Regions from separate parts of the Microbacterium sp. NPDC012755 genome, predicted to be linked through region 2. Evidence: riboswitches for the same ligand, from Rfam matches in the RefSeq annotation. Region 2 holds a riboswitch; the other holds the start of a gene.
What was found. Region 2 has a riboswitch for thiamine pyrophosphate ahead of thiM (hydroxyethylthiazole kinase). Riboswitches for the same ligand answer to the same signal wherever they lie in the genome.
Positions count from the first base shown of each region.

Region 1: it holds a riboswitch for thiamine pyrophosphate, as region 2 does, so the genes downstream of both, ACFY5A_RS03185 (ECF transporter S component) here and thiM (hydroxyethylthiazole kinase) in region 2, are expected to answer to the same signal.

Region 1 covers NZ_JBIBCT010000001.1:661,278-676,534, reverse strand. The annotation lists gene ACFY5A_RS03200 (ABC transporter ATP-binding protein) at 1-1,336, shown strand, start outside; gene ACFY5A_RS03195 (ABC transporter ATP-binding protein) at 1,387-3,588, shown strand; gene ACFY5A_RS03190 (D-alanyl-D-alanine carboxypeptidase) at 3,682-5,232, opposite strand; TPP riboswitch at 5,315-5,426, shown strand; gene ACFY5A_RS03185 (ECF transporter S component) at 5,417-6,064, shown strand; gene ACFY5A_RS03180 (ABC transporter ATP-binding protein) at 6,061-7,521, shown strand; gene ACFY5A_RS03175 (energy-coupling factor transporter transmembrane protein EcfT) at 7,518-8,321, shown strand; gene ACFY5A_RS03170 (phosphotransferase) at 8,323-9,048, opposite strand; gene ACFY5A_RS03165 (DUF488 domain-containing protein) at 9,045-9,416, opposite strand; gene ACFY5A_RS03160 (SDR family NAD(P)-dependent oxidoreductase) at 9,547-10,308, shown strand; gene ACFY5A_RS03155 (NAD(P)-dependent oxidoreductase) at 10,405-11,235, shown strand; gene ACFY5A_RS03150 (sulfite exporter TauE/SafE family protein) at 11,423-12,172, opposite strand; gene ACFY5A_RS03145 (ankyrin repeat domain-containing protein) at 12,169-12,870, opposite strand; gene ACFY5A_RS03140 (ribosomal protein L7/L12) at 12,902-13,441, opposite strand; gene rlmN (23S rRNA (adenine(2503)-C(2))-methyltransferase RlmN) at 13,513-14,793, shown strand; gene ACFY5A_RS03130 (NAD(P)H-dependent oxidoreductase) at 15,035-15,257, opposite strand, start outside.
Region 2 covers NZ_JBIBCT010000002.1:258,286-273,542, forward strand. The annotation lists gene ACFY5A_RS18420 (HAMP domain-containing sensor histidine kinase) at 1-895, shown strand, start outside; gene ACFY5A_RS18425 (TAXI family TRAP transporter solute-binding subunit) at 892-1,854, shown strand; gene ACFY5A_RS18430 (amino acid ABC transporter ATP-binding protein) at 2,091-2,837, shown strand; gene ACFY5A_RS18435 (glutamate ABC transporter substrate-binding protein) at 2,878-3,795, shown strand; gene ACFY5A_RS18440 (amino acid ABC transporter permease) at 3,876-4,523, shown strand; gene ACFY5A_RS18445 (amino acid ABC transporter permease) at 4,520-5,446, shown strand; gene pheS (phenylalanine--tRNA ligase subunit alpha) at 5,489-6,529, shown strand; gene pheT (phenylalanine--tRNA ligase subunit beta) at 6,529-9,033, shown strand; gene ACFY5A_RS18460 (DUF402 domain-containing protein) at 9,071-9,787, shown strand; gene ACFY5A_RS18465 (NAD-dependent epimerase/dehydratase family protein) at 9,870-10,835, shown strand; TPP riboswitch at 10,859-10,953, shown strand; gene thiM (hydroxyethylthiazole kinase) at 10,943-11,791, shown strand; gene ACFY5A_RS18475 (bifunctional hydroxymethylpyrimidine kinase/phosphomethylpyrimidine kinase) at 11,788-13,926, shown strand; gene argC (N-acetyl-gamma-glutamyl-phosphate reductase) at 14,148-15,200, shown strand; gene argJ (bifunctional glutamate N-acetyltransferase/amino-acid acetyltransferase ArgJ) at 15,197-15,257, shown strand, end outside.

The DNA of each region.
Region 1 (15,257 bases), on a different contig from region 2:
GGGCGCGACGATGTTCGTCACCGCGCCTCTGCTCGCCATCGGCGGCATCATCATGGCCGTCGTGACGAACGCCAGCCTGAGCTGGCTGATCGCCGTCTCCGTCCCGGTCATGCTGATCATCGCCCTCCTGATCATCAGCCGCATGGTGCCGCTGTTCCGGAGCATGCAGAAGAAGATCGACAACGTCAACCGCATCATGCGCGAGCAGCTCACCGGCGTCCGCGTCGTGCGCGCCTTCGTGCGCGAGGAGATCGAAGAAGAGCGCTTCCGCGGCGCGAACACCGACATCATGGTGGTCGGCCGCAAGATCGGCTCGCTCTTCGTGCTCCTGTTCCCGCTGTTCATGCTCGTGCTCAACGTCACGGTCGTCGCGGTGATCTGGTTCGGCGGCATCGAGGTCAACTCGGGCACCGTCGAGATCGGCACGCTCTTCGCGTTCATGCAGTACATCGGCCAGATCATGATGGGCGTCATCATGTCGAGCTTCATGGCGATGATGATCCCGCGCGCCGCCGTCTCGGCCGAGCGCGTCGGCGAGGTCCTCGACTCGACGTCGAGCATGACGCGCCCCGAGCACGGCGTCAGCGACTTCCCCGTCCCCGGAGCCGTGGCCTTCGACGCCGTCGAGTTCACCTACCCCGGTGCGGAGTCGCCTGTCCTGCACGGCATCAGCTTCGCCGCGGAACCGGGGGAGACCGTCGCGATCGTCGGATCCACCGGTGCGGGCAAGACGACGCTCGTCTCCCTGATCCCTCGGCTCTTCGACGTCACCGGAGGCGCCGCCTTCGTGGGCGGGACCGACGTGCGTGAAGCCGACGTCGACGCGCTGTGGCAGAGCATCGGCCTGGTGCCCCAGCGCCCGTTCCTCTTCACGGGCACCGTGGCGTCGAACCTTCGCTACGGTCGTGAGGACGCGACCGATGAAGAACTCTGGCATGCGCTGGAGATCGCACAGGGGCGCGACTTCGTGGAGGAGATGCCCGATGGGCTGAACTCGCGCATCGCCCAGGGCGGCACGAACGTCTCGGGCGGTCAGCGCCAGCGTCTCGCCATCGCACGTGCGATCGTGCACCAGCCGCAGATCCTCGTCTTCGACGACTCGTTCTCGGCGCTCGATCTCACCACAGACGCCCGCCTGAGACAGGCGCTGTGGCGGGAGCTCCCGCACGTCACGAAGATCGTCGTCGCGCAGCGCGTCTCGACGATCACGGATGCCGATCGCATCGTCGTCCTTGAAGGAGGAACCATGGTCGGCGTGGGCACCCACGAGGAGCTGCTCGAGACCAACGACACGTACCGCGAGATCGTCGAGTCGCAGCTGGGGGTGGACGCATGAGCGCGCAGAACCCGTCGACTCCCGAGAAGCCGCAGAGCCGTCGGGAGCGCATGGCGGCGGCCAAGGCCGCCGCGACCGTCGAGCCCGAGCTCACCGAGGAGGAGAAGTACGAGGCCGAGCTCGCCGAGCAGGCCCGTCAGAACTCGGGGGACTGGGACAGCGTCGCGCCCGGCAAGGCCGACAACTTCGGACCGAGCTTCAAGCGGATGATCGGGCTCCTCAAGCCCTCCGCCGTCTGGTTCGTGTTCGTGTCGGTTCTCGGCGCCATCGGCGTCTTCCTCTCCGTGGCGGCCCCGAAGGTCCTCGCCGAGGCGACCAACCTCGTCTACGCGGGCTTCTTCTCCAACGAACTGGGACGCAAGACCGACACGTTCCCCGGGTTCCCCGTCGGGACACCGAAGAGCGAGGTCGTGGAGCAGCTGCGCCAGTTCGGCCAGGACGACTTCGCCAACCAGGTCGCCGCGATGCGCGACTTCAAGGTCGGCGACGGCATCGACTTCGAGGCCATGCGCTGGATCATCCTCGCGGTGCTGGCGATCTACGTGCTCGCCGCGCTCCTCAGCTGGATCCAGGGTTACGTCATCAACGTCATCATGGTGCGCACCATGTGGCGCCTGCGCGAAGACGTCGAGGCGAAGATCAACCGTCTGCCCCTGTCGTACTTCGACAAGGTGCAGCGCGGTGAGCTGATCTCGCGGGTCACCAACGACATCGACAACATCACGCAGACCATGCAGCAGTCGCTGTCCGGCGCCCTCACCTCGGTGCTCACGGTGGTCGGCGTGCTGATCATGATGTTCTCGATCTCGTGGCAGCTCGCGCTCGTCGCCCTGATCGCGCTCCCGCTGATGGGCGTCATCTTCGGCGTCATCGGCCCGCGTTCGCAGAAGGCCTTCGGCCAGCAGTGGCGCAAGGTCGGACGCCTGAACGCCCGCGTCGAGGAGGCCTTCTCCGGCCACGCGCTGGTCAAGGTCTTCGGACGCGAGCAGGATGCTCTCGACAAGTTCCAGGTCGAGAACGAGGAGCTGTTCCAGTCGGCGTTCAAGGCGCAGTTCCTCTCGGGCATCATCATGCCCGCGATGACCTTCGTCGGCAGCCTCAGCTACGCCGCCCTCGCGGTGCTGGGTGGCCTCATGGTCGCCAACGGCCAGCTGCGCCTCGGCGACGTGCAGGCGTTCATCCAGTACTCGCAGCAGTTCTCCCAGCCGCTGGCAGAGCTCGGCGGCATGGCGGCGGTCGTGCAGTCGGGAACCGCATCCGCGGAGCGCGTCTTCCAGCTGCTCGACGAAGACGAGCAGGAGCCGGATGCCGCCGACGCCCCCACGGTCGTCGACGGCAAGGGCGTCATCGAGTTCGAGAACGTCGCGTTCTCCTACTCGGAGGACCGTCCGCTCATTACCGACCTGTCGTTCCAGGTCGAGCCAGGGCAGACCGTCGCGATCGTCGGCCCGACCGGCGCGGGAAAGACCACGCTGGTCAACCTGATCATGCGGTTCTACGAGCTCAGCGGCGGACGCATCCTGCTCGACGGGCAGGACATCGCGGACATGACCCGCGACGACCTGCGCTCGCGCACCGGAATGGTGCTGCAGGATCCGTGGCTGTTCGCCGGGAGCATCCGCGAGAACATCCGCTACGGCCGCTCCACGGCGACCGACGACGAGGTGCTCGCCGCCGCGAAGGCGACATACGTCGACCGGTTCGTGCACGCTCTCCCCGAGGGCTACGACACGGTCCTCGATGAGGACGCGTCGAACGTCTCGGCCGGCGAGCGCCAGCTCATCACCATCGCCAGGGCGTTCGTCGCGCAGCCGTCGATCCTCATCCTCGATGAGGCGACGTCGGCGGTCGACACCCGCACCGAGCTGCTGCTGCAGCACGCGATGGCGGCGCTCCGAGAAGGACGCACGTCCTTCGTCATCGCGCACCGCCTGTCGACCATCCGTGACGCCGACCTCATCCTCGTGATGGAGCACGGCGACATCGTGGAGAAGGGCACGCACGACGAGCTCATTGCCGCGCAGGGCGCCTACTGGCGTCTGTACCAGTCGCAGTTCGAGCAGGCCGCGGCCGACATCGACGCCGAGGCGGCGCTCACCGGAACGACCCCCGTGGTCGTCACCGGCGACGCCGAGGCCGAGGCGGATGCCGCGCGCGTCGGCGCCTCGGTCGGCGCGCAGAGTCCGGCAGCGGAGGTCGCCTCGGCGGAGTCGCTCATCGAGCGATCGGACTCCGGCGACAACAGGGCCTGAGTTCACCGCGAAAGCCCCGCCCCGGTCACTCGGGGCGGGGCTTTCGCGTGCGACCTGGGGCCGTGCGCCCTGGGCCTGTGTGCCTGGCTCCGACTAGCGCTTGTCGGAGGTCAGACCGAAGAGCTCCAGGGGGTGGGTGAGACGCCACCAGGCACTGGGCCCCTCGAGCTTCTTCTTCAGAGTGAGCGTCGTCGTCGCCGTGTCGAGGGGGCCGGCGACGGTCAACGTGCCGACCTCGGCGCCCGCCTTGCTCTTCTCGCCCAGGTCGAACTCGGGCGTCGCCTCCGCCGCGGCGGCGTCCCACAGCACGACCTCGGCGTCGGCATCCGTCACGATCTCGGTGGACGCACCCCACAGGGTGTCCACCTCTCCGACGACGGTTCCCTTCGCCACCGCGGGGGTCTCGGCCTGCAGCGCGTCCTCGACCTGCGAGAACAGGGATCGCGTCGACGCGAGACGCATGTCGTCATCGGCCTGCGTGAGCACCGAGGCGTAGAGATGCACGGTCGTGCCGTCGACGACCACGTCCTTCGCGGTGAGCAGATTCCAGCTCTCGTGAAGGGTGCCGGTCTTGATGCCGACCACACCGGAGTCCGACAGCATCCCGTTCGTGTTCTTCACGAGTCCGGCGCCCGGCAACTCGACCGAGGGCGTGCCGACGATCCCCGCGAACACGGGGTTCTGCATCGCCCGCTCCGCCACGGCGATCAGCGCCTCGGGGGTCGCCGTGTTGCGCTCGTCGAATCCGGAGGGCGAGAGGATCGTGATGCCCTGGATGCCGCGATCTCTGAGCCAGGTCGCCGCGGCGTCGGCGAAGGCCTTGTCCGAGCCCCAGATCTCCTTCGCGAGGCGGTCGATGTAGTTGTTCGCCGAGCCGAGCAGGATGCCCTGCAGCATCTGGAACTCCGTCAGGGAACCCCCGACGGGCACGTCGAGCGCCGACTGGTCGCTGCGCTTGTACGCGAGATACGACTGACTGTCGGCCTTGGTGAACGAGAAGGACGGGCCCTGCTCGCCGACGGCGAGCGGCATCTGATCCAGCACCATGAGCACGCTGACCACCTTGGTGATGCTGGCGATGACGGCCGGATCCGGCGACGAGGCGACCGTTCCGATGCCCTGGATGCCGACCGCCGCGCTGCCCTGCGTCGGCCACGTGATGGCCGCTGCCGGAGCGGCCGTCGCCTGGAACTCCGCCGTCTTCACGGTCGGCGCGACCTCGTGCAGCGGCCACAGCAGGGTCGTGCCCGCGTAGGAGGCGGCCAGTGCGGCGAGGATGCCGATCGGCACGAGCACGCCTGGACCCGCCGCGGCGGGGCGCAGCCGGGCGCCCGTCCAGAGCGCGGCCCCTGGTTCGCGCACCTGATCGCCGTCGAGCGTCGCCGTCGGGGAGTGGTCGGCGACGGATGCCGCATCCACCCAGGTGAGCGCGGTCGCCGCTCCGCCCTCGCTCGCCCACTGAGCGGCGGGGGCCTCTGCGTCCGCGACCAGCTGCTCCAGTTCGGAGTCGTGAGCCGCGGCATCCGGGATCGCTGGGACCCGGTCGAGCTCCGCGTCGATGGCCGACGTGTCCGCGTCTGCGGCGGCGTCGATCGGGGCATCGCCCAGGGGAGCGGTGGCCTCGGCGGAGTCAGGAGCGGTCACCTGCTTACGGTACCGAACTCTCCCGTGAGAACCGCGGTGCCGCAACAGGGGAGCGCGGAGTGTCGGCACTGGGTATGATCGAGAGCACAACCACGGGAGTCCGGCGAGCCGGGCTGAGAGGGAGCGAATCGCGCTTCGACCGTCGAACCTGATCCGGATCATGCCGGCGCAGGGAGGAGTTCAGATGAGTACGTCCACGCACCGGTCCGGCACCGAAGCGGCATCCACGGCCACAGGCCTGCGCAACGCCCAGCTCTGGCGGTGGCGCGTCGTCGACATCGTCGTGGCCAGCGTCGTCGCCGTCGCCTGCGCGGCGATCTTCCTGCTCTGGAACGTCGGATACGTGACCCCGAGCGGGGCCCTCGAGGCGCTGCTCCCCGGCGTCCAGGGACTGCTCGCCGGTCCGTGGCTGATCGCCGGCGTCCTCGGCGGGCTGATCGTCCGCAAACCCGGCGCCGCGCTCTACACCGAACTGGTCGCCGCGATCATCTCGGCGCTGATCGGCAACGCGTGGGGGCCGCTGACCATCGTCTCCGGACTCGTGCAGGGCATCGGCGCCGAGCTGATCTTCCTCGTGTTCCTGTACGGCGTCTGGCGTCTGCCCGTCGCGATGCTGGCCGGCGCCGGCGCGGGGCTCGCGTGCGGCATCAACGACCGCATCCTCTGGTACCCGGGGGCGGACACGCTCTTCACCGCCGTCTACATCTCCTCGACGACCATCTCCGGTGCGGTGATCGCCGGGCTCGGCGCCTGGCTGATCGCCCGCGGACTCGCCGCCACCGGCGCCCTGAGCCGGTTCGCGGCCGGCCGCGAGGTCACCGCACGAGTGTGATCGCCCGGGTGAACCCCGCCGCGCTCGATGCGCGCGGCTGGGGATGGCGCTACGCCACCCGGCTGCGCTGGGCCGTGCGCGAGGTCGAACTGCGAATCGAGCCGGGGGAGCGGGTGCTTCTGCTCGGCGCCTCCGGCTCGGGCAAGTCCACGCTGCTGCAGGGCTTCGGTGGCGTGCTCGGCGGCGCCGACGAGGGGGAGACGCACGGAGCGCTCCTCGTCGACGGCGTTCCCGCGACGGAGAGCCGGGGCCGCGTCGGGATGGTGCTGCAGGACCCCGACACGCAGACCATGCTCGCCAGGGTCGGCGACGACATCGCCTTCGGATGCGAGAACCTCGGCGTGCCCCGCGAGGAGATCTGGCCGCGGGTGCGCGAGGCGATGGATGCCGTCGAGCTCGACGTGCCCCTCGACCGCTCGACAGCGGCACTCTCGGGAGGGCAGAAGCAGCGGCTGGCGCTGGCGGGCGTGATCGCCATGCGCCCCGGAGCGATCCTGCTCGACGAGCCGACCGCCAACCTCGACCCCGAGGGGGTGCGGGATGTGCGGGATGCGGTCGCCGCCGCCCTCGACGCGACCGGGGCGACCCTCGTCGTGATCGAGCACCGCATCGACGTGTGGCTGCCCCTGGTCGACCGGGTCATCGTGCTCGGCGCGGAGCCCGAAGGCACCGTCGTCCTGGCAGACGGGACTCCCGACGAGGTGCTCGGCGCGCGCGGCGCCGAGCTCGCCGCCTCCGGGGTCTGGGTGCCCGGTCATCCGCCGGCCGTTCCCCCTCCGCCGGCGCACGGACCGGGTGAGCTCCTGCTGCGGGCGCACGCCCTGACTGTGGCGCGCAGCCGCGGCATCCCGGTCGCCGGTCCCTTCGACCTCGACGTGCACGCGGGGGAGGCGATCGGCATCACCGGCCCCAACGGGGCGGGCAAGTCGACCTTCGGGCTCACGCTCGCGGGTCTCATCCCAGCGGAGAGCGGGCGGGTCGTCGCCTCGGCGGCGCTGTCGTCGGGGTCGGGAGACGACCCCTTCCGCTGGACGTCCCGCGCGCTGCTCACCCGCATCGCGACGGTGCTGCAGACCCCCGAGCACCAGCTCCTCGCGAAGACCGTTCGGGAGGAGCTCGCCGTCGGCCCCCGCGCTCTGCGGCTGGACGAGGCGGAGATCGCCCGACGTGCCGACGAGCTGCTGGAGCGTCTGCGGCTGACCGCGCTCGCCGAGGCGAACCCGTACACGCTGTCCGGAGGGGAGAAGCGTCGTCTCACGGTGGCCGCCGCTCTCGCCACTCGCCCGCAGATGATCGTGCTCGACGAGCCGACGTTCGGGCAGGACGCCACGACCTGGGCCGAGCTCGTCGCGATCATCGCGGGCCTGAGAGACGACGGCGCCGCGATCGTCGCGATCAGCCACGATGAGGCCGTGCTGCGCGCTCTGCACGCCCGCAGGCTCGAGGTGGGCGCATGATCGACCCGCTCACCGCCCGCATCGAGCGCCGCGGTCCCATCGCTCCGCGCTCGGCGCTCGCCAAGCTCGCCGCGGCGCTGCTCATCGCGGTTCCGCTCATCCTCTCGATCGACGTGGTGTCGGCATCCGTCGCCCTGGTCCTGGAGATCCCGCTGCTGCTGCTCGCCGGCCTCGGCGCACGCGAGTTCTGGACCCGCACCGCGGTGCTCTGGATCGCGGCGCCGCTGAGCGCGGTCACGATCGCCCTGTACGGAGCGCAGAGCGGCGAGGTGCACTTCGAGTGGCTGCTGATGAGGGTGAGCGACGGATCGCTCGCGCTCGCCGCCGCCACCGCGGTGCGCGTGCTGGCGATCGGCCTGCCCTCCGTGGTGCTCTTCGTCACGGTCGATCCCACCGACCTCGCCGACGATCTGGCGCAGCGGCTCCGGCTGCCCGCGCGCTTCGTCGTCGGAGCCCTCGCCGGAATGCGGATGCTCGGACTCCTCGCCGACGACTGGCGGGCTCTCGCGCTCGCCAGGAGGGCGCGAGGCGTCGCCGATCAGGGTCGTATCCGCCGCACCCTCGGCATGGCGTTCGCGCTGTTCGTGCTCGCGATCCGCCGCGGCTCCTCGCTCGCCACGGCGATGGAGGCCAGGGGATTCGGGGGAACGGGTCCGCGGTCGTGGGCACGGGAATCGGTGTGGACTCGACGCGACACCGCGCTCCTGCTCGCGTGTGCGGTGATCCCGCTCGTCGCGATCGCCGCCGCCGTCGCGACCGGGTCCTGGAACTTCGTCATCGGCGCGGGCGGGGCGTCGTGACTCAGGTCCTGTTCCACAGCCGCCGGTAGTAGGCGAGCCGTTCCCGGTCGGGCTCCACGCCGTACGCCTCAACGAGGGTGTCGGTCCAGCCCGGGCCGGCGTTCCACTTCGTGCTCATCGCGGCGACGGCGATGTCCGCCCACCGGTCGGCGACTCCGATCGCGGCGAGGTCGACGTGCGCGACGGGGCGGCCCGCATCGTCCAGCAGCGTGTTGGGCATGCAGGCGTCGCCGTGGCACACCACGAGCCTGTCGACCGGAGGGGGCGTCCGCAGCTTCTCCGGCACGATCACACCGCGCGCGGCGGCGCCGCTGATGCGACCTGCGACGCTCCACTCCCACGGGCACTCGTCGACGGGAAGGCTCTCGTGCAGCATCCGGAGGCCCTCGCCGACCGCGCGCACGGCCCGTTCCGGATCGTCATGCCAGCGGGGATCCACGGCGCTGCGTGCATCGAGCGCCACCGTGACGAGCCACTCGTGCTCGGCATCCTGCCCCTGCTCGATCACCTCGGGGACGGTGATCCACCGGCGTGCCCAGCGCATCCGCTCGGCCTCGTCCCGCATGCTCGCCTCGGCGTCGTGCGGTCCCCACTTGATGTAGCGGCCGTCGTCGGTGCGGAAGGTCAGCCCGCCGATGCCGTTCACCCACACCGGTTCGAGACCTGCGCCGCCCGCGAGCTCGCGGACCCGTGCGGGCACGGGGAGATCGAGGGAGGGGATGCTCACGCATCCATCCTGCCCTGCGCCCGCAGCGCCTCCTCCAGCACGACGGCGTGGTTGTGCACCGGGTCGTGCGCCGCGTACACGAGGGTGACGACCGGATGCGGGCGCAGAGCGGCGGCGAGATCGCGCAGCGCCTCCGCCGACTCGTGCGCGAGCTGCGCGCGGTACCGGTCGGCGTAGACGTCCCACTCGTCGTCGGGAGCCGCGTGCCAGTCGCGGCGGAGGTCGGGACTCGGCGCGGCGTCCTTCGCCCACAGGTCGACGGCGGCGCGCTCCTTCGAGACGCCTCGGGGCCACAGCCGATCGACGAGCACGCGGAAGCCGTCGTCGGCCGAGGCGGTGTCGTAGGCTCGCTTGCGACGCAGTTCCATGCGTCCAGCACACACCACCCACGGTCGCTTCGGCAAGGACGCCGACGACGGATGCCGTGACACTACGAGTCACGTACACTGAGACCGCGTATCACCAGCGGTTGCAACGACGTTCGAAGGAGAACTCCAGATGCAGATCACCGGACAGGGCGCGCTCATCACGGGCGGAGCCTCGGGTCTCGGCCTCGCGACGGCACGGCGTCTCGCCGCGGCCGGCGCCCACGTCACCATCGTCGACCTCGCCTCCTCGAAGGGCGCGGAGCTGGCGGAGGAGCTCGGCGGGCTGTTCGTCGCGGCCGACGTCACGAGCGCCGATGAGGTGCAGGCCGCTGTCGCCGCCGCGCAGGCCGCTGCGCCGCTGCGCATCGTCGTGAACTGCGCGGGCATCGCTCCGCCGGCCAAGGTGCTCGACCGCGAGGGTAACCCCGCCGTCCTCGCCGACTTCGAACGGGTCGTCCGCATCAACCTCGTCGGCACGTTCAACGTGCTGTCGCAGGCATCCGCGGTCATCGCGAAGAACGAGCCCACCGAGTCCGGAGACCGCGGCGTGATCATCAACACCGCGAGCGTCGCCGCGTTCGACGGCCAGATCGGCCAGCCCGCCTACTCGGCGTCGAAGGGCGGCGTCCACGCGATGACCATCCCGGTCGCCCGCGAGCTCGCCCGCTACGGCATCCGCGTCTGCACCATCGCCCCCGGGATCATGGAGACCCCCATGCTGATGGGCCTGCCGCAGGCCGCGCAGGACTCGCTCGGCCAGCAGGTGCCGTTCCCCTCGCGGCTGGGCCGCCCCGACGAGTATGCCGCCCTCGCGCAGCAGATCATCGAGAACGGCTACCTCAACGGCGAGACGATCCGCCTCGACGGCGCGATCCGGATGGCGCCGAAGTAAACACCCCCAGAAGAGCTGTGCCGGTCGCCAAACCGGTCGACGTTCCTCCGGAACCTCGACCGGGTCTGCGACCGGAATCAGGAATCGAGGAGAGACATGAGCACACTGGCAGGAAAGACCATCCTGATGTCGGGCGGCAGCCGCGGCATCGGGCTCGCCATCGCGCTGAAGGCCGCGGCGGACGGCGCGAACATCGCGATGCTCGCGAAGACCGACACCCCGCACCCGAAGCTCGAGGGCACCGTGCACACGGCGGCGGAGCAGATCCGCGCCGCGGGCGGCCAGGCGCTGCCGATCGTCGGCGACGTGCGCGACGACGACGACATCACCGAGGCGGTGCTGAAGACCCAGGGCGAGTTCGGCGGCATCGACATCGTCATCAACAACGCCAGCGTCATCGACCTGTCGCGCTCGCTCGACCTGAGCGCCAAGAAGTACGACCTCATGCAGGACGTCAACGTGCGCGGCACGTTCATGCTGTCCCGTGCGGCGGTGCCCGTCCTGAAGGACGCCGCGAACCCCCACATCCTCTCCCTCTCGCCGCCCCTGAACCCGACGCCCAAGTGGCTCGGCGCGCACACCGGCTACACGCTCGCGAAGTTCGGCATGACGATGGTCACGCTCGGACTGGCCGCGGAGTTCGCCCGCGACGGCATCGCTGCGAACACGCTGTGGCCGCGCACGACCATCGCCACCGCCGCGGTGCAGAACCTGCTCGGCGGCGACAAGGTCATGGCCGCCAGCCGCACGGCCGACATCTACGCGGATGCCGCGTACGCGGTGCTGCTCAAGCCCGCGGCCGAGTACACCGGACAGACGCTCGTGGTCGAAGACGTGCTGGAGGCGGAGGGCATCACCGACTTCTCGGGATACGCCGCGGTCCCGGGCACCCCGGACGACCGTCTCTTCCCCGACATCTTCCTCTGAGCCTCGCGCGCGAGTGCGTGCGGGCGCGGACGCGCGTTTCTGGTGCTGAGGGGTCAGGAAAGGTTGGATGCAGGCCGCTGAACTCGACCGTATGTGACCCCTCAGTGCTCGCGCGTGCGGGGCGTGCGAGTGCGCGGCGCGTGCCGGGCGTGCGGGGGCGTGCGAGGCGCGTGCTCGAGCGGGCGCGCTAGAACAGCAGGTACACGGAGCCGACGACCGTCAGGAGGATCACGAGGCGGTCGAACAGCGCCTGCGGAATGCGCCGCGCGATGCGGAGTCCGACCAGCGCGCCGACCACGACCAGCGGCGCGAGGATCAGGTCCATCAGCAGCACGGATGGCGTGAAGAGTCCGAGACCCGCGAGGAACGGCACTTTCACGAGGTTCACGATCGCGAAGAACCACGCGGAGGTGCCGAGGAACACCTGCACCTGGGTGCGCGTGGCCAGGAAGTACATCGACATCACCGGGCCGCCCGCGTTCGCGACCATCGTCGTGAAGCCGCCGAGCGCGCCGTAGGTCGATGAGAGCAGGATGCCGCTGCGCGGGGCGGCGACGGCATCCCGGCGGTCCTCCCGCCGACGGCGCCACAGCGTGATCGCGATCATGACCAGCAGGATCACTCCGACGGCCCTGCGCACGAGGCCGTCGCCGGCCAGCGCGAGGAACGCGAAGCCGACGAAGAGGCCGGCGATCACCGCGGGGGCGAGGCGCAGCAGCGTCGGCCAGTGCGCGTGCCGGCGGTAGGCGATCAGCGCGAAGACGTCGCCGACGATGAAGAGCAGCAGCATCGCCGCCGTAGAGGTGCGTGCGGGCAGCACGGCGGCGAACAGCACGACGGCCAGGGTGGAGCCGCCGGGGATCGCCGCCTTCGAGAGGCCGGTGATCACCGCGGCGAGGCCGAGCGTGGCCCAGGCCCACGCGCTGAGGTCGGTCACCGGTCGATCTCGGCGACGATCGCGTCGTAGCCGCGGGAGGCGGCGAGGTCGCGGGGGAGCACGCCGTCGCCGTCGCGGATCGACACGTCGGCGCCGCCGTCGATGAGCGCCCGCACGACTTCGGCGTAGCGCGCAGAGCCGTCGCCGAGCACGATCGCCTCGTGCAGTGCCGTCCAGTTCAGGTCGTTGACGTGGTTCGGGTCGACCCCCGCGTCGAGCAGGATCTCGACGGTGCGGAGCAGCCCGCGCTCGGACGCGGGGATGAGCGCCGTGCCGCCGAAGCGGTTGGTGCTCCCCAGGTCGGCGCCGTTCTCCAGGGTCAGCTGCAGGATCTCGTCGTGTCCGCGGGCGCCGGCGTAGAGGTAGGCCGAGTCCTGGATGTCGTCTGCGGCGTTCACGTCGGCGCCGGCGTCGATGAGCGCACGGGCGGCCTCCACGTGGTTCTTCTTGGTCGCCGCGACGAGCGCGGTCATGCCGCCGTCGCCGCGGGCCTCGATCTCGGCTCCCGCATCGAGGGCGGCCTGCACGGCGTCGGCATCCCCCTCGGAGGCGGCGGCGAGGAGGTCGTGGGTGGCGGCGGTCATGGCGGATCCTTCGGCGTGCGTCGTGGACGGCGGAGCGGATGCCGTGCACGCCGTCGCGCCGAGCAGTGTCACCGCGGCGATCGTGAACGCCTGCAGCATCCGTCCGGTTCTCATGCTTCTGGTATACCAAATGAAGCTGACGGTGTTACCGTCCGGGAGTCCACGCCTCGATCGCGTCCTTGGCCTCCTTGAGGCCGACCCCGGTGTGCTCGCGGAGAGCCTTGATCGCGGTGATCTTCGCGCCCTCGGCGAGGAGCCTGTCGATGTCCGCCGCGACCGACGCGGGCAGAGAGGCGCGGATCGACGACGGCGTGATCGAGGTGCGGGTCGCGTTCGCGTGCGAGACGGCGGCGGCGTGCGGCGCGGTGGTGCTGATCGACCAGTGGTCGATGCGGTCCTTCGCCTCCTTCAGGCCGACGCCGGTGCTCTGGCGGTAGAGCTTGATCGCCTGGATCTTCTGGTCGGACGCGACGAGCCGGTCGATGTCCGCCACGACCTGCGGAGTGAGGCCCGACGTCGGACTCATCGACGAGGTCGCGGGGGCCGTGCGCGCCGTGGTCGGCGAGGGGCGGTACACCTGCGCCTCCGGCTCCTTCGGGCGCATGCCGCGCAGGGCGGCGGCGACGATGACGATGCCCACCACGACGACGGCCGCGACGACGATGACGACGATGATGGAGTCCACGGGCTCAGTCTATGCAGGCGAGTCTCGCGGCCCCAGGGCCTTCCCACCCGCCACCGCGTACCCTTGAGTCCATGACCGATACTCCCCGCACGCGCCAGACGCGACCGGCATCCGCGTCCCCGCAGGGAGGCATCCGAGAGACGAAGGCTCCGCAGGTGCGCCCCGCGACCGAGGGCTGGACCCAGCAGAAGGATGCCGAGGGGCGTCCGCTGCTGCAGTTCGCGAGCCCCAAGCGCGGCAAGCCGCCTGTGCACCTCGCCGACCTCACGCCCGAGGAGCGCGTCGAGAAGGTCAAGGAGCTGGGGCTCCCCGGCTTCCGCGCGAAGCAGCTGGCGACCCACTACTTCCGCCACTACACCTCGGATGCCGAGCAGATGACCGACCTGCCCGCCGGTATCCGCGGCGACCTCGTCGCGGGCATGCTGCCGCCGCTGCTCACCGAGGTGCGCCGCCTGGAGACCGACCGCGGCGACACGATCAAGTTCCTGTGGCGCCTGCACGACGGCGCGCTCGTCGAGTCGGTGCTCATGCGCTACCCGGGCCGCATCACGCTGTGCGTGTCGAGCCAGGCCGGATGCGGCATGAACTGCCCGTTCTGCGCCACCGGTCAGGCCGGACTCACGCGCAACATGTCGACCGCCGAGATCATCGAGCAGATCGTGCGCGCCAACCGTCTGATCGCCGAGGGCGGCCTCGGCGGCAAGAAGGCCGACGACCACTCGATGGAGCGCGTCTCGAACATCGTCTTCATGGGCATGGGGGAGCCGCTCGCGAACTACAAGCGGGTGATGGACGCCGTGCGCATCATGGTCGCGCCGCAGCCCGACGGCCTGGGCATGAGCGCCCGCGGCATCACGGTCTCGACGGTCGGCCTCGTCCCGGCGATCAAGAAGCTCGCCGACGAGGGCATCCCTGTGACGTTCGCGCTCTCGCTGCACGCGCCCGACGACCACCTGCGCGACGAGCTCATCCCGGTGAACTCCCGCTGGAAGGTCGACGAGGCGCTCGACGCCGCGTACGAGTACTACGCCAAGACCGGTCGTCGCGTCTCGATCGAGTACGCGCTCATCAAGGACATGAACGACCACGCGTGGCGTGCCGACCTGCTCGCAGACAAGCTCAACGAGCGCGGTCGCGGCTGGGTGCACGTCAACCCGATCCCGCTGAACCCGACGCCCGGTTCGATCTGGACGTCGTCCGAGCCCTCGGTGCAGAACGAGTTCGTGCGGCGACTCAACGACGCCGGCATCCCGACGACCCTCCGCGACACCCGCGGCAAGGAGATCGACGGCGCCTGCGGTCAGCTCGTCGCGACCACGGAGGACGAGGCCGCGTCGGCCGCGATGGCCTGAGCCACGCGGCATCCCTCCCAGGTGTGCCGACTTCGCATGCAGTCGGCGAGTGCACGGGTCGTGTGCGTCAGGATGCCGTGCGATCGGCGAGTTCGCGTGAACTCGGCGCCGGCCTCGTCGACCCGCCGGTGAGAGGTTCACAACTCCTCAAGAACGGGCCGGATCCTCGCGGATCCGGCCCGTTCTGCGCTCGCACGGCGGAACCGTGAGGAGTTGTGACCCTCTGCGCGTCGTGTCGACGTCAGGATGCCGTGCTCTCGGCCAGTTCGGGTGGCGTCATCGCCGGGATCGTGCCCTGGGCCCGCGCCGCAGCGCGGGCGCCGTCGCGGCGGCCGAGGGCTGAGGCCTGCTCGAGCCAGGCGGAGATGCGGGCGGGTGTCGCGTCCTTGACCCCGAGCATCCGGTGCGTCCGCACCGAGCGGATGCCGCAGAACCGCATCGTGCCGCGGGCGACGTGGGTCTGC
Region 2 (15,257 bases):
CTGGTTCGTGCTGTCTCTCATCGTGATCGCGACGATCCTCGCCGGGCTGCTGCTCGTGTTCGGGCTGGCGAACTGGGTCCTGGCGCCGGTGCGCCGACTCGATCAGGCGATGGTCGCGATCGAGCGCGGCGAGATGGACGCCAGGGTCTCCGAAGACACGGGGCCGCCAGAGCTGCGTCGCATGACGGTGCTCTTCAACAGCATGGCCGCCGAGATCGAACGCGTGCTCGCCCGTCAGCAGGAGTTCGCCCTGAACGCCTCGCACGAGCTGCGCAATCCGCTGAACGCCCTGCTCCTGAGGGTCGAGCACCTGATGACGGGGCTCGGTCGCGAGTGGCGAGAGGACATCGAGGAGACGAGGGAGGAGGGACGGCGGATGACGCGGATCCTGGAGACCCTCCTGAGCCTCGCGAAGGGCGGCCGAGGCGATGCGAGCTTCGCCGCCGTCGACCTCGCCGGGCTCGCGCGACGCCGAGCGGAGGCCTGGCGGGAGGTGGCCGGCCGTCGCTCGGTGACCGTGGAGGTGACCGGCGATCGGGCCGTGCCGACGATGGCGGACAGGACGGTGCTGGAGAGCGCTCTGGACGCGGTGATCGACAACGCCGTGAAGTACTCGCCCGAGGGCGGTCGCATCGAGGTCCGCGCCGTCGCGGCTGACGGTCGCACGGGGATCGCCGTGCGCGACAACGGCCCCGGTCTCGAGGCGTCCGAGGTCGGAAGCGCGACCGAGCGGTTCTGGCGCAGCTCCGAGACGGGGACCGTGAGCGGATCCGGCCTCGGGCTCGCGATCGCCACCGACCTCCTCGCCTCGATCGGCGGAGAGCTGAGCGTGGAGGCGCCGGACGACGGGGGGCTGCTCGTGTCGCTGTGGATCCCGGACGGAGCCGTCCGATGAGGAGAGGCCTGCGCGGAGTCGTCGCGCTGATCGCCGCTGCAGCCGTCGCCGTCGGCGTCGGCGGCTGCAGCGCGCCGAGCGACGAGTGGAGCACGAGCAGCACCGTGATCGCCGGGGGGAGCACGACGGGCGTCTACTACGACTACGGGGAGCATCTCGCGGGAGAGCTCTCCACCCGCCTCGGGACTCCCGTGACCGTCGCGGAGACCAACGGCTCGGTGGACAACCTGCTGCGCATCGCCTCCGGACGGGCCGTCGTCGGGTTCGCGCAGGGGGATGCCGCGGCCGACGCCGTCGCCGGGACCGGGGTGTTCCAGGAGCCCCTCGCCGTGAAGGCCGTGGCGCGGCTCTACGACGAGTATCTGCACATCGTGGTGCGCGCCGACTCCCGCATCGACGATGTGCGTGACCTCGCCGGCATGCGCATCTCCCTGGGCGCCGAGAACTCGGGCGTGCACGTGATCGCCACGAGGCTCCTCGAGGCCGCGGGGGTGGATGCCACGACGATCAGCGACCCGCAGCTCGGACTCGCCGAGTCCATCGACGCCATGCAGGGCTCGGACATCGACGGCTTCTTCTGGGTGGGCGGCCTGCCCACTCCGGGGATCGCCCAGCTCGCGGAGAACACTCCCGTGCGGCTGCTCCCGGTGGAGCAGGCCTGGGTCAACAGCGTGAACGCGAGCCACTCAGGAGCGTATCGACCAGCCGACATCCCGGCCGGCACCTACGGCATCGAGGAGCCGACGCTGACGATGGCGGTCCCGAACTTCCTGATGACCGCCACGGACACGCCGGATGCCGTGGTGGAGGACATCGTCTCCACCCTCTTCGACGCCCGCTCCCGCATCGCTCAGGAGGTGCCGGTCGCCGCGCGACTGGACCGGAGGCAGGCGATCTTCACCGAGCCCGTCGAGCTGCATCCGGGTGCGCTGACGTACTACCGGGACACCAGGAACTGAGCCGCGGAGCGCCGCACGCGCGTCGTTCTGTGTCCGTTGGGTAACACCCGTGTTACGAGCCTCAAGAAACCCTCAAGAAGTCTGACACCGCTCGTCGCGCTCTGCCATCGTGAGGTCGGTCGCGCACGATTCGATGGAGAACTCAGACGCCCGTGGGGACGGGTGGCGCGCATGAGCTCTCTGGGAGAGCACCCCCGATCGAGCACCGCTGACCACCCTGCGAGTTTGGAGAACACATGACCTCTGGTAACGCCCTTGTGGTGGTCGAGAACGTGCAGAAGCACTACGGCGACTTCCAGGCGCTGACCGACATCGACCTCACGGTCGATCAGGGCGAGGTCGTCGTCGTGATCGGGCCCTCCGGCTCCGGCAAGTCGACGCTCTGCCGCACGATCAACCGCCTGGAGACGATCACGAGCGGCAGCATCCGCATCGACGGCAAGGAGCTGCCCGCCGAGGGCAAGGGGCTCGCGACCCTCCGCGCCGACGTCGGCATGGTCTTCCAGTCGTTCAACCTCTTCGCGCACCTGACGATCCTGGAGAACGTGACGCTCGGGCCCATCAAGGTCCGCGGGATCAAGAAGGCCGACGCCGAGAAGGAGGCGATGGAGCTCCTGGAGCGTGTCGGCGTGGCCAAGCAGGCCTCGAAGCTCCCCGCGCAGCTCTCCGGCGGTCAGCAGCAGCGCGTGGCCATCGCCCGTGCGCTGGCGATGCATCCGAAGGTGATGCTGTTCGACGAGCCGACCAGCGCGCTGGACCCCGAGATGATCAACGAGGTGCTCGACGTCATGATCGAGCTCGCCCAGCAGGGCATGACGATGATCGTCGTCACGCACGAGATGGGATTCGCCCGCAAGGCCGCCCACCGCGTCGTCTTCATGGCCGACGGGCGCATCGTCGAGGAGGCGACGCCGGAGGAGTTCTTCACGAACCCGAAGAGCGACCGCGCCAAGGACTTCCTCTCGAAGCTCCTCACCCACTGACCTTTCCACCCTGCACACACAGCACACGAAGGAGACGCACATGCGACGCACACGGACACTGGCAGGAATCGGGATCGCGGCGGCTGCGCTGCTCGCGCTGACGGCCTGCAACAGCGGCACCCCGACCAGCACCGGAACCGGCGGAGGCACCGAGGAGGAGCCGTCGACGAGCAGCACGCCGTGGACGGTGGCGACCGACGTCAAGATCGACGGCAGCCCGACGTTCGACAGGATCTCGTCCTCCGGCACGGTCAAGGTCGGCGTCAAGGAGGACCAGCCCGGTCTCGGCTACCTCGACCCGGTGACGGGGGAGCGCACCGGCTTCGACGTCGACATCGCCCGCTGGATGGCGGCATCCCTCGGCGTCGACCCCGAGAAGATCGAGTTCCAGGCGATCGCGTCGGCGAACCGCGAGCAGGCGATCGTGAACGGTGACATCGACTATTATGTCGGCACCTACTCGATCACCGACAAGCGCAAGGAGCAGATCTCCTTCGCCGGCCCGTACTTCGTCACCGGGCAGGGCCTCCTCGTCGCCTCCGACAGCAAGATCAAGAGCGTCGACGACCTGAGCTCGTCGACGACGGTGTGCTCCGCGACCGGCTCGACGCCGATCCAGAACATCAAGACGAACTACCCTGAGGTTCCGACCAAGGAGTACGACACGTACTCGAAGTGCGTGGAGGACCTGAAGAACGGGCAGGTGGATGCCGTCACCACCGACGAGGCCATCCTCATCGGCTACGCGGCGCAGGCCCCCGACAAGATCAAGGTCGTCGGCAAGCCGTTCAGCGAGGAGCGCTACGGCATCGGCGTCGCCAAGGGCGACACCGCACTGGTGGAGTACTTCAACACGCAGCTGACCGATGGCGGCGACGTCTGGCAGCAGATCTTCGACAACAACCTCGGCGCATCCGGGGTCAAGGCGACTCAGCCCAAGATCGACCCGGTCGGCTGAGTTCCCGCGGGCGGCCGATATCCTCGGCCGCCCGCTGATCGGCAGGGGCAGCACGAGCACACGAATCGACAGGAGCAGCAGTGGGAGTCATTACAGACAACCTCGATCTCTGGGGAGAAGCACTGGGGGGCACGATCGTGCTGTTCCTGGGCGGTGGGCTCATCGCCCTGGTGCTCGGGCTGGTCGTAGGAGCAGCGAGGGTGTCCCCGGTGCCGATCGCACGGGCGGTCGGCGGCGTGTACGTGAACTGGATTCGCAACACGCCGCTGACCCTCGTGATGTTCTTCTTCGCATTCTGCCTGCCGATCCTCGTAGGCGAGCGGATGAACTACACGTTGCTCGCCATCGTCGCGCTCGGCGTCTACACCGCCACCTATGTCGCCGAAGCACTCCGGGCCGGCATCAACACGGTCCCGGTCGGGCAGGCGGAGGCGGCGCGGGCGATCGGCCTGAACTTCGGGCAGGTCATGCGGTTCGTCGTGCTGCCGCAGGCTACGCGTTCTGTCGTGCCTCCCATGATGAGCGTGCTCATCGCCCTCATGAAGAACACCACGGTCGCGGCCGGCTTCTCGGTCGTCAATCTCGGCACGATCCGCGCGTCACTCAGTGAGGTGGGTGAGAACGCGCTGGTGGTTCTGCTCTGGGTCATGGTGGTCTTCGTGGCACTGGTCCTGCTGCTCGGCTGGCTGCAGCGCTACCTCGAGAACAAGTGGAGGATCGCTCGATGAGCTCTGTACTCTTTGACGTCCCTGGACCCAGGGCGATCGCCCGGAACCGGATCATCGGCGTCCTCACCGTACTCGTCGTTCTCGCCGCTCTCGGCTGGGTGACATGGCGGCTCTACGTCACCGGGCAGTTCAGCGCGGAGAAGTGGAACATCTTCACCTTCTCCGCGGTCTGGGTGCGGTTCGGGCAGGGTCTGCTCAGCACCCTCGGAGCTTTCGCCGCGGCGGGCGTCGGATCGCTCGTCTTCGGTTTCATCCTCGGCATCGGGCGTCTCTCCGACCATGCCTGGGTGCGTGAGCCGGTCAGATGGATCATCGAGGTGTTGCGAGCTGTTCCGGTGCTCGTTCTCATGATGCTGCTGTACTACGGTCTTCCCGTGATCGGCGTGAAGATGCCGCCGTACTTCGCCGTCGTGATCGCATTGATCGTCTACAACGGGTCCGTGCTCGCCGAGGTGCTGCGCACCGGCGTCGAGTCGCTCCCGAGGGGGCAGCGGGAGGCCGGTTACGCCATCGGCCTGCGCAAGAGCGGTGTGATGCAGCTGGTCCTGTTGCCGCAGGCCATTCGCGCGATGATGCCTGTGATCATCGCTCAGCTCGTCGTCGCGCTGAAGGACACCGCACTCGGGTTCATCATCACGTATCAGGAGCTGCTGTATGTGATCAACCAGATCGGCAACCAGGCGCCCTACGGATCTCCACTGATCCAGGCCGCTATGGTCGGCGGCTCGATGTACGTGGCGGTCTGTCTCGTGCTCTCCTACATCGCCTACCGGCTCCAGCGCCGCGCGAAGCGCTCGCCGAAGCAGGTCGCGGTCGCGCACAACGCGGCCGCAGACGACGAGTCGACGATGACCGAGGTGATCGCACTGCAGAGCCGGGCCGGGAAGCACGACGGGAGCAACTCCGGCGCCCAAGGTCTGTGAGCCGCACGGCGCGGCGGCGTGCCCCCGGTAGACTCGACTCTCGTGTCTGAGTCTCCAGAGATCACCCCAGAAGCGGTCGAAGCCGCCGTCGCCGCAGCCCTCGAGGCCATCGGGGCGGCGCGCGACACCACCGAGCTGAAGGCGGCCCGCGCCGCACACGTCGCCGAGGGGTCGCCGCTCGCGGTCCTGAACGCGTCCATGCGGCAGGTCGCCCCCGAGAACAAGGCGGCGTTCGGCAAGCTGGTCGGCCAGGGCCGCGGCCAGGTCACCCAGGCGCTCGCCGCCAAGGAGGCCGAGCTCGCCGAGGCCGAGGTCGCCGCTCGGCTCGAATCGGAGCGCGTCGACATCACCGCCGTGCCGTCCCGCACGCGCGTCGGCGCCCGGCATCCGCTCACCCTGCTCAGCGAGCAGATCTCCGACATCTTCGTCGGCATGGGGTGGGAGATCGCGGAAGGCCCCGAGCTCGAGCACGAGTGGTTCAACTTCGACGCCCTGAACTTCGACGTCGACCACCCGGCGCGCCAGGAGCAGGACACGTTCTACGTCGACCCGGCCTCGCGTCACCTCGTCATGCGCACCCACACGAGCCCCGTGCAGGTGCGGTCCATGCTCGACCGCGACGTGCCGATCTACGTGCTCTGCCCCGGCCGTGTGTACCGCACCGACGAGTTCGACGCGACGCACCTGCCGGTGTTCACGCAGTTCGAGGGCCTCGTCGTCGACAAGGGCATCTCGATGGCGCACCTCAAGGGCACGCTCGACCACGTCGCGCGTCAGCTCTTCGGACCGGAGGCCAAGACGCGTTTCCGCACGAACTTCTTCCCCTTCACCGAGCCCTCCGCAGAACTCGACCTGTGGCACCCGACCTTCAAGGGCGGCGCGCGCTGGATCGAGTGGGGCGGCTGCGGCATGATCAACCCGAACGTGCTCCGGGCGGCGGGCATCGACCCCGACGTCTACAGCGGCTTCGCCTTCGGCATGGGCGTCGAACGCGGGCTCATGTTCCGCAGCGACGTGCAGGACATGCGCGACATGGCAGAGGGCGATATCCGATTCAGCGAGCAGTACGGGATGGTGGTGTGATGCGCGTCCCGCTTTCGTGGCTGCGTGAGTACGTCGATCTGGCAGCGGATGCCACGCCCGAGGACGTCCTCGCGGCGATGGTGCGCGTCGGCTTCGAGGAGGAGGATGTCCACCGCTTCGACATCACCGGTCCCGTCGTCGTCGGACAGGTCGTCTCGCTCGAGGGCGAGCCGCAGTCGAACGGCAAGACGATCAACTGGTGCCAGGTCGACGTGGGCGAGGCGAACGGCGGCATCCGCGGGATCGTCTGCGGTGCGCACAACTTCGTCGCCGGCGACAAGGTGATCGTGACGCTTCCGGGTGCCGTGCTGCCCGGTCCATTCCCGATCGCGGCGCGCAAGACCTACGGACACGTGTCCGACGGCATGATCGCGTCGGCGCGCGAGCTCGGCCTGGGTGATGAGCACAACGGCATCGTCGTGCTCTCCGACCTCGGCATCGATGCGCCCGTCGGCGCCGACGCGATCGCGCTCCTCGGCCTCGATGACGTCGCCGTCGACATCAACGTCACCCCCGACCGCGGTTACGCCTTCTCGCTCCGCGGAGTGGCTCGCGAGTACTCGCACGCGACGGGGGCGGCGTTCCGCGACCCCGCCGAGCGCGACTTCGCCGAGCTTCAGCCGGGCACCGGTCACACCGCGATCATCGACGACCAGGCTCCCGTGCGCGGACGCGTCGGTGCGAGCGAGTTCGTCACCCGCGTGGTGCGCGGGGTCGACCCGTCGCGTCCGACGCCGCCCTGGATGATCGCGCGTCTGACCCTCGCCGGCATGCGCTCCCTCGGCGTGCTCATCGACATCACGAACTACGTGATGCTCGAGCTCGGCCAGCCCCTCCACGGCTACGACCTCGACGCCCTGAGCGGCGGCATCACCGTGCGCCGCGCCTCCGCGGGCGAGAAGATCACGACGCTCGACGGCCAGGAGCGCACGCTCGACGCCTCTGACCTGCTGATCACCGACGACTCGGGCCCCATCGGCATCGCCGGGGTCATGGGCGGCGGCACGACTGAGATGACGGAGACCACGCGCAACGTCCTCATCGAGGCGGCGACGTTCGACCCGGTCACGATCGCGCGCTCGGCACGTCGTCACAAGCTGCCCAGCGAGGCATCCAAGCGCTTCGAGCGGGGCGTCGACCCGCTGATCCCGTTCGTCGCGGCCCGCCGCGCCGCCGACCTCATGGTCGAGCTCGCCGGCGGCACGCTCACCGAGGAGGGTGGCGCGCTGTTCGCCGAGGTCTTCGTCGGCGAGATCGACCTGCCCGCGGGCTTCGTCGAGGGGCTCATCGGCGTGGACTACACGGATGCCGAGATCTCGGGCGCGCTCGAGACGATCGGCGCCGAGGTCACCGCGACCGACGCCGGCTGGACGGTCATTCCGCCCACCTGGCGCCCCGACCTCACGGACAAGTGGACGCTGGCCGAGGAGGTCGCGCGCATCCACGGGCTCGACCGCATCCCGTCGGTGCTGCCCACGCCGCCCTCCGGCCGCGGACTCACCGCGCACCAGCAGGGTCGCCGCCGCGTCGCGAACGCGCTCGCATCCGCAGGACTCGTCGAGACGTCCGCGTTCCCGTTCACGAACGAGGCGCAGAACGATCTGCACGGCTCCGCCGCGGGCGAGCACCTGCCCAGCATCCGCCTGGCGAACGCCCTCGACGGCCAGGCGCCGTACCTGCGACGCTCGCTGATCCCCGGACTGCTGCAGATCGCGCATCGCAACATCTCGCGCGGCTTCACGGACCTCGCGATCTTCGAGACCGGCGTCGTCTTCCTGCCCGAACCCGGCGTTGTCTACGGCACCGACGAGGTGCCGCCGCTCGGCGTGCGTCCGTCGGACGAGACGCTCGCAGAGCTGAACGCGTCGATCCCGCCGCAGCACCGTCACGTCGCGGCGCTGTTCACGGGCAACGTGTCGGCGCGCCAGCCTGGCCGAGCGGCCGAGGCGGCCGGTCTTTCCGAGGCCCTCGACGCCGTGCGCGTGATCGCCGCGGCGGCGGGCGTCGAGATCGACGTGGTGCAGACGCAGCGCGCCGCGCTCCACCCCGGCCGTGCCGGTGCGCTCCGCATCGGGGATGTGGAGGTCGGCTACGTCGGCGAGCTGCACCCGGCGGTCTCCGAGGACGCCGACCTGCCCGGTCGCGCGACGGTGCTCGAGCTCGATCTCGACGGCATCCTCTCGCTCGCCGGGGGAGGAACGGTCGCGGCCTCGCTGTCGACCTTCCCCGCGGCGACGCAGGACGTCTCGCTCACGGTGCCCGCGGAGGTCCCCGCTGGGGATGTCCGTGCCGCTCTCATCGAAGGGGCGGGGCCCATGCTCGAGTCCCTGCGCCTGGTCGACGACTACCGCGGCGAGGGCGTTCCCGAGGGGTCCAAGAGCCTCACGTTCGCGCTGCGCTTCCGCGCCGACGACCGCACGCTGACCGCGGCGGAGGCCACGGAGGCCAAGCTCGCCGGTGTCGCGGTCGCGGCGGAACGGTTCGGCGCCGCGCTGCGCGACTGAGCCCGGTTCCGGTACGGCGCCGGGGTAGCGTGTCGGGATGAGCATCCTCCCGCACAGCACCCCGGCGGCCGTTCCCGAGGGCGTCCGCCCGCTCGGCGATGGTCCGTTCCTCGCGCCCGGAGAGCAGATCGACTGGCACTACCGGGCGCCCGGCTGGCAGCCGGGAGACCCCTCGACGATCAGCCCCATGCGCGTCGTGCGCGACGATGAGCGCGGGCTCGTGGCCTGGCTCGCCTCCGGCACGCTGCAGGAGGCTCAGGGGACGGTCACGGGCGAGCGCGTGCGCTCGATCCCGCTGGAGCGGCGCTGGCTCGACGGCCGCACGAGGATCGTCGAGGCATGGTGGGGCGGCGGCAGCCTGCGCATCGCTCCGGCCGGAGCACCCTGGTCGGTGTGCCTGTTCTGGACGCACGCGGATGACGGCGACTGGCGCTTCGACGGCTGGTACGTGAATCTGGAGAACGCCCATCTGCGCACCGACCGCGACACCTACTCCTCGGATCACATCCTCGACGTCTGGATCGCGGCGGACCGCACGGTTCATCTCAAGGACGAAGACGAGGTCGCCGCGGCGATCGTGCAGGGTCGCCTCACCCGCGAGCAGGCCGCGCAGATCGAGAGGCATGCGGATGCCGCGATCCAGTCCTTCCACGACGGCGACTGGCCCTTCGACCCGGAGTGGGTCGCGTGGCGCCCCGACCCGACGTGGACCCTCCCCGAGCTTCGCGGCCTGGAGGAGCTGCGGCGCCCTTGAGGTCGGCTCCGCTGCGGTGTCTGTGCTCTGCTCTGGGCGGAACGGGCTTCCGCGCGGAAGCGGATGCTGATGACATGGACGCATGACGACTGCTCTGATCCTCGGCGGAACCGGCTGGCTCTCCGGGCGCATCGCGCGACGGCTGATCGACGACGGCGTCGAGGTCACGTGCCTCGCCCGTGGCACACGCACGGGGCCGAGCGGGGCTGCTCTCGTGCGGGCGGACCGGGATGATCCCGACGCGTACGCGGAGGCGGCCGTGCGTGACTGGGACCGTGTGATCGACATCTCCTCCCGTGCCGACCATGTCGTCGCCGCCGTCGCGGCGCTCGGAGACAGAGCCGCACGCTGGACGTACGTCTCGTCGATGTCCGCCTACTCCGACGACGTCACGGTCGGCGCCGACGAGTCCGCTCCGCTGCACATCGCCGCGGAACCGGGGGATGAGTACGAGTACGGTCCGCAGAAGGTCGCCGCGGAGGACGCGGTTCGCACGCTCGCAGACCGGACGCTCATCGTGCGCCCCGGACTCATCGTCGGCGCGGGCGACCCCAGCGATCGCTTCGGATACTGGGCCGCGGCGTTCGACCGCGCGGGCGACGGCACGGTGCTGCTGCCACCGACCGAGGGGCGCACGACGCAGGTGATCGACGTCGATGACCTCGCGGCGTACGTGGCCGCCACGACGTCGACCGGTGCGGTGAACACGGTCGGCGACGAGCATGCGCTCGGCGAGGTGCTCGCACTGTTCCGCGCGGCGGCGGGGCACGACGGCGACACGGTGTCCGCCGAGGAGGAGTGGCTCGTGGAGCACGGTGTCGAGTACTGGATGGGGGAGCGCTCGCTGCCGCTGTGGCTGCCGGCGGAGATGACCGGTTTCATGACGCGCTCGAACGCCGCCTATCGTTCCGACGGCGGGACGCTGCGTCCGCTCGGGGACACCGTGGACGCGGTTCTCGCGGACGAACGAGCACGCGGCGTCGACCGCGAGCGGCGCGCGGGGCTCACCCGGGCCCAGGAGCTGGAGCTGCTCGCCGAGCTCGGGTGATCCGCGCTCTTCGCTAGACTGCGAGCAGTGACACGGGGTGCCGCATCCGCGGCTGAGAACAGACCCGTCGAACCTGATCTAGTTAGCACTAGCGAAGGGAATGTCGCATGAGCGATCTTCTGCGTCCTGCATCCGCCTCCGACCTCGTCTCCGAGGCCGCCACGCTGCTGGGGGTGCTGCGAGAGACGCCTCCTCTCACGCACTGCATCACCAACGCCGTCGTCACCGGGTTCACGGCCAACGTGCTCCTCGCCGTCGGCGCGGCCCCCGCGATGGTCGACATCGTCGGCGAGGCCGGGATGTTCGCCGGCGTCGCCTCCGGCCTGCTCGTGAATCTCGGCACGCCGAACCCCGAGCAGCGAGCGGCGAGCCTGGAGGCGGCGGCCGGAGCCGCGGCGTCCGGCACGCCCTGGGTGCTCGACCCCGTCGCCATCGGCGCGCTCCCGGTGCGCACGGCGCTGGCGCAGGAGCTCGTGGCGCTGCGCCCGACGGCTATCCGCGGCAACGCCTCGGAGATCCTGGCACTGGCCGGTCTCAGCGCAGGCGGTCGAGGGGTCGACGCCACCGACACCACGGATGCCGCCGCCGACGCCGCGGTCGCGCTCTCCTCGCGCTTCGGCAGCATCGTCGCGGTGTCGGGGCCGGTGGACCTGATCACCGACGGGGAGCGCGTGCTGCGGCTCGCGAACGGGCACGAGCTGCTCACCAGGGTCACGGGAGGCGGCTGCGCTCTCGGCGCCGTCATGGCTGCGTTCCTCGGGGCCGCACGGACCACGGGAGCCGATGCGCTCACGGCGGTCGCCTCGGCCAGCCTCGTCTACACGATCGCCGCCGAGCGCGCCGCTGCGGCATCCGCAGGCCCGGGCAGCTTCGCGGTCGCACTGCTCGATGCGCTCGCCGCCGTGCACCCTGACGATCTCGCCGGAGCGGCGCGCGTCGAGGGTGGCGCGCTGTGATCGCCGACCTCTCCCTGTACCTCGTCACCGATCCGGGGCTGTGCGGAGAACGCGGCGTCGTCGAGACCGTGCGGATGGCCGTCGACGGGGGAGTGCGCATCGTGCAGCTGCGCGACAAGCGGGCGACGGACGCCGAGACGACCGCGCAGCTCGTCGAGCTCTCCCGGGTGATCGACGGTCGAGCGCTCCTCGTCGTGAACGATCGTCTCGACGCCGCGCTCGCCGCTCGTACCGCGGGCGCCCGCGTCGACGGCGTGCACCTCGGACAGGGGGACTCCTCGGTGCTGCGCGCCCGTGCCGCACTCGGCCCCGACGCCCTCATCGGTCTCACCGCGAACAGCCCTGAGCACCTCGCCGCACTCGGAGAGCTGCCGGAGGGCACAGTGGACTACCTCGGCGTCGGCGTCATCCGACCGACCAGCACCAAGCCCGACCATCCGCCGGCACTCGGCATCGAGGGCTTCGCGGCGGTGGCTGCGGCCACTCCGCTGCCGTGCGTGGCGATCGGCGGCGTCGGCATCGACGACGCCGAGCCCCTGCGCGAGGCGGGCGCCGCCGGTCTCGCGGTCGTGTCGGCCCTGTGCGCCGCCGATGATCCGGCAGCGGCGGCGCGAGGATTCCTCCGCCGCTGGCGTGCAGCGGGGGTGCCGCGTGTGCTCAGCATCGCCGGCAGCGACCCGTCGGGAGGGGCGGGCATCCAGGCGGACCTGAAGTCGATCGCGGCGAACGGGGGATACGGCATGGCCGTCCTCACCGCTCTCACCGCGCAGAACACGCAGGGCGTCAGCGCCGTGCACGTGCCGCCGACGGAGTTCCTGCGCGCGCAGCTCGACGCGATCTCCGCCGACATCGTCGTGGACGCCGTGAAGATCGGCATGCTCGCCGACGCGGAGGTCATCGGCGCCGTGGCTGACTGGCTCGACCGGGTGCGCCCGCCGATCGTCGTGATCGATCCCGTCATGGTCGCCACCAGCGGGGACCGCCTGCTCGACGCGGCGGCCGAGCACGCGCTGCGCGGACTGCTGAGCCGTGCCGACGTCGTCACCCCCAATCTCACCGAGCTCGCCGTGCTCACCTCCCGTCGGATCACAGGTTGGGAGGAGGCACTCGCCGCGGCGGAGGAGCTGTCGGCCGAGATCGGCGCCCAGGTGCTCGTCAAGGGCGGGCACCTCACCGGTGCGGAGACCCCAGACGCGCTGATCGGCGCCGGGGTGCGGCGCGAGTTCTCCGGCGCCCGCATCGACACCCCGCACACGCACGGCACCGGCTGCTCGCTGTCCTCCGCGCTGGCTACGCTGCTCGCGCGGGGGGAGAGCCCGGCGGATGCCGTCGCCGGAGCGCGCACCTGGCTGCGGGAGGCGCTGCGTGAGAGCCATGCGCTCCGTGTCGGACGCGGACACGGCCCGGTGCACCACTTCGCAGGCCTCTGGTCCCGCGGTGGTCTCGACACCCGACCCACCCCCGGTGAGGTCCGCGCGGACTGGTGGGAGGGCATCTCCGGCATCCGTTCCGGCATCGACGAGCTCCCGTTCATCCGTGCCCTCGCCGACGGCACGCTGGATCGCGATGCCTTCGTGTTCTACCTCGCGCAGGACGCGCTGTACTTGCGGGAGTACGCCAGAGTGCTGGCGGAGGCGTCCCGCCTGGCGCCGTCGTCGGCGGAGCAGGCGTTCTGGGCGGAGTCCGCACACGGGGCGATCGTCGGGGAGCTCGAGCTGCACGCCTCCTGGCTGACCCCCGCGACGGGCGTCGGCCAGGAGACGTTCGCCGCCGCGCCCGCCCCGACCACGACGGCCTACCTCGATCACCTGCGCTCCGTCGCCTTCGGGGGCGACTATGCCGAGCTCATCGCGGCGATCCTGCCCTGCTTCTGGCTCTACACCGACCTCGGTCGGCGTCTGCACGCGGGGGAGTTCGGGGAGTACGCCCGCGATCCACGGCATCCGTACGCGTCCTGGCTCGCGACCTACGCCGACCCCGGTTTCGAAGCCGCGACGGAGACGGCGATCGCGTACGTGTCGCGGGCCGCGGCGGCATCGTCGCCCTCGCGCAGAGGGAGGATGCTCCGCGCCTTCGAGATCGCGAGCGCGCACGAGCTCGCCTTCTTCGCCGCGCCGATCCCGCAGGGCGTGTGACGCGCAGGATTTGCGGATGCCGCGGCGCTCGCGCTACTGTCGCGACATGTCTTCGGCCGCCACCGCTTCTCTGACGCTCGCTCCGAGCGTCATCGCTGTGCGCCGACGCCGCGGCGGCCGCCGACTCTAGGCGACCCCGCGCTCCTGCCTGTGCACGCACGGCGGTCGAGTGCCGGTGTCGCCGCTCAGGCCTCCGACCCTCCCACCGTTAAGGTAGAAGCATGACGTACTCCGTCGCCGTCTCCGGCGCATCCGGCTACGCAGGCGGCGAGATTCTGCGCCTCCTGGCCGCCCATCCCGACATCGAGATCCGCACCGTCACCGCGCACTCGAACGCAGGGCAGCCGCTGATCCAGCATCAGCCCCACCTGCGCTCGCTCGCCCATCTCACGCTGCAGGACACGACACCCGAGATCCTGGCAGGGCACGACATCGTGTTCCTCGCCCTGCCGCACGGGCAGTCTGGGCAGTACACCGACGCGCTCGGCTCGGTGCCGCTCGTGATCGACGCGGGCGCCGACCACCGGCTCACCTCGAAGGAGTCGTGGGACGCCTTCTACGGCGGCGACTTCCACGAGCCGTGGGCGTACGGTGTTCCCGAGCTGCCCGTCGGTGAGGGGAAGCAGCGGGCGAACCTGCGCGGCGCCACGCGCATCGCGGCACCGGGATGCAACGCCTCGACCGTGAGCCTCAGCCTGGCGCCCGGCGTCGCCGCGGGAGTGATCGATCCCGGAGACATCGTCTCCGTGCTCGCGGTCGGCCCCTCCGGCGCGGGCAAGAGCCTCAAGACGAACCTCCTCGGCAGCGAGATCCTCGGCACCGCCAACCCCTACGCGGTGGGCGGCACGCACCGCCACATCCCGGAGATCAGGCAGGCGCTCGCCGCAGCGTCCGGGGCAGAGGCCGACGGCATCCGCATCTCCTTCACGCCCGTGCTCGTCCCGATGTCGCGCGGCATCCTCGCCACCTCCACCGCTCCGATCGCCGAGGGCGTCACCGACGCGCAGATCCGCGACGCGTGGGAGAGCGCCTATGCGGGGGAGACCTTCGTCCAGCTGCTCCCCGAGGGGCAGTTCCCGCGCACGGCCGACGTGCTCGGGGCGAACACCGCGCTGATCGGACTCGCGATCGACCGCGCCGCGAACCGCGTCACGGTCGTCACCGCGGTCGACAACCTCGTCAAGGGCACCGCCGGTGCCGCCATCCAGTCCATGAACATCGCGCTCGGCTTCCCCGAAGACCGCGCCCTCTCCGTGAACGGAGTCGCACCGTGAGTGTCACCGCACCTGCAGGATTCGAGGCGGCCGGCGTCGCCGCAGGCCTCAAGAGCA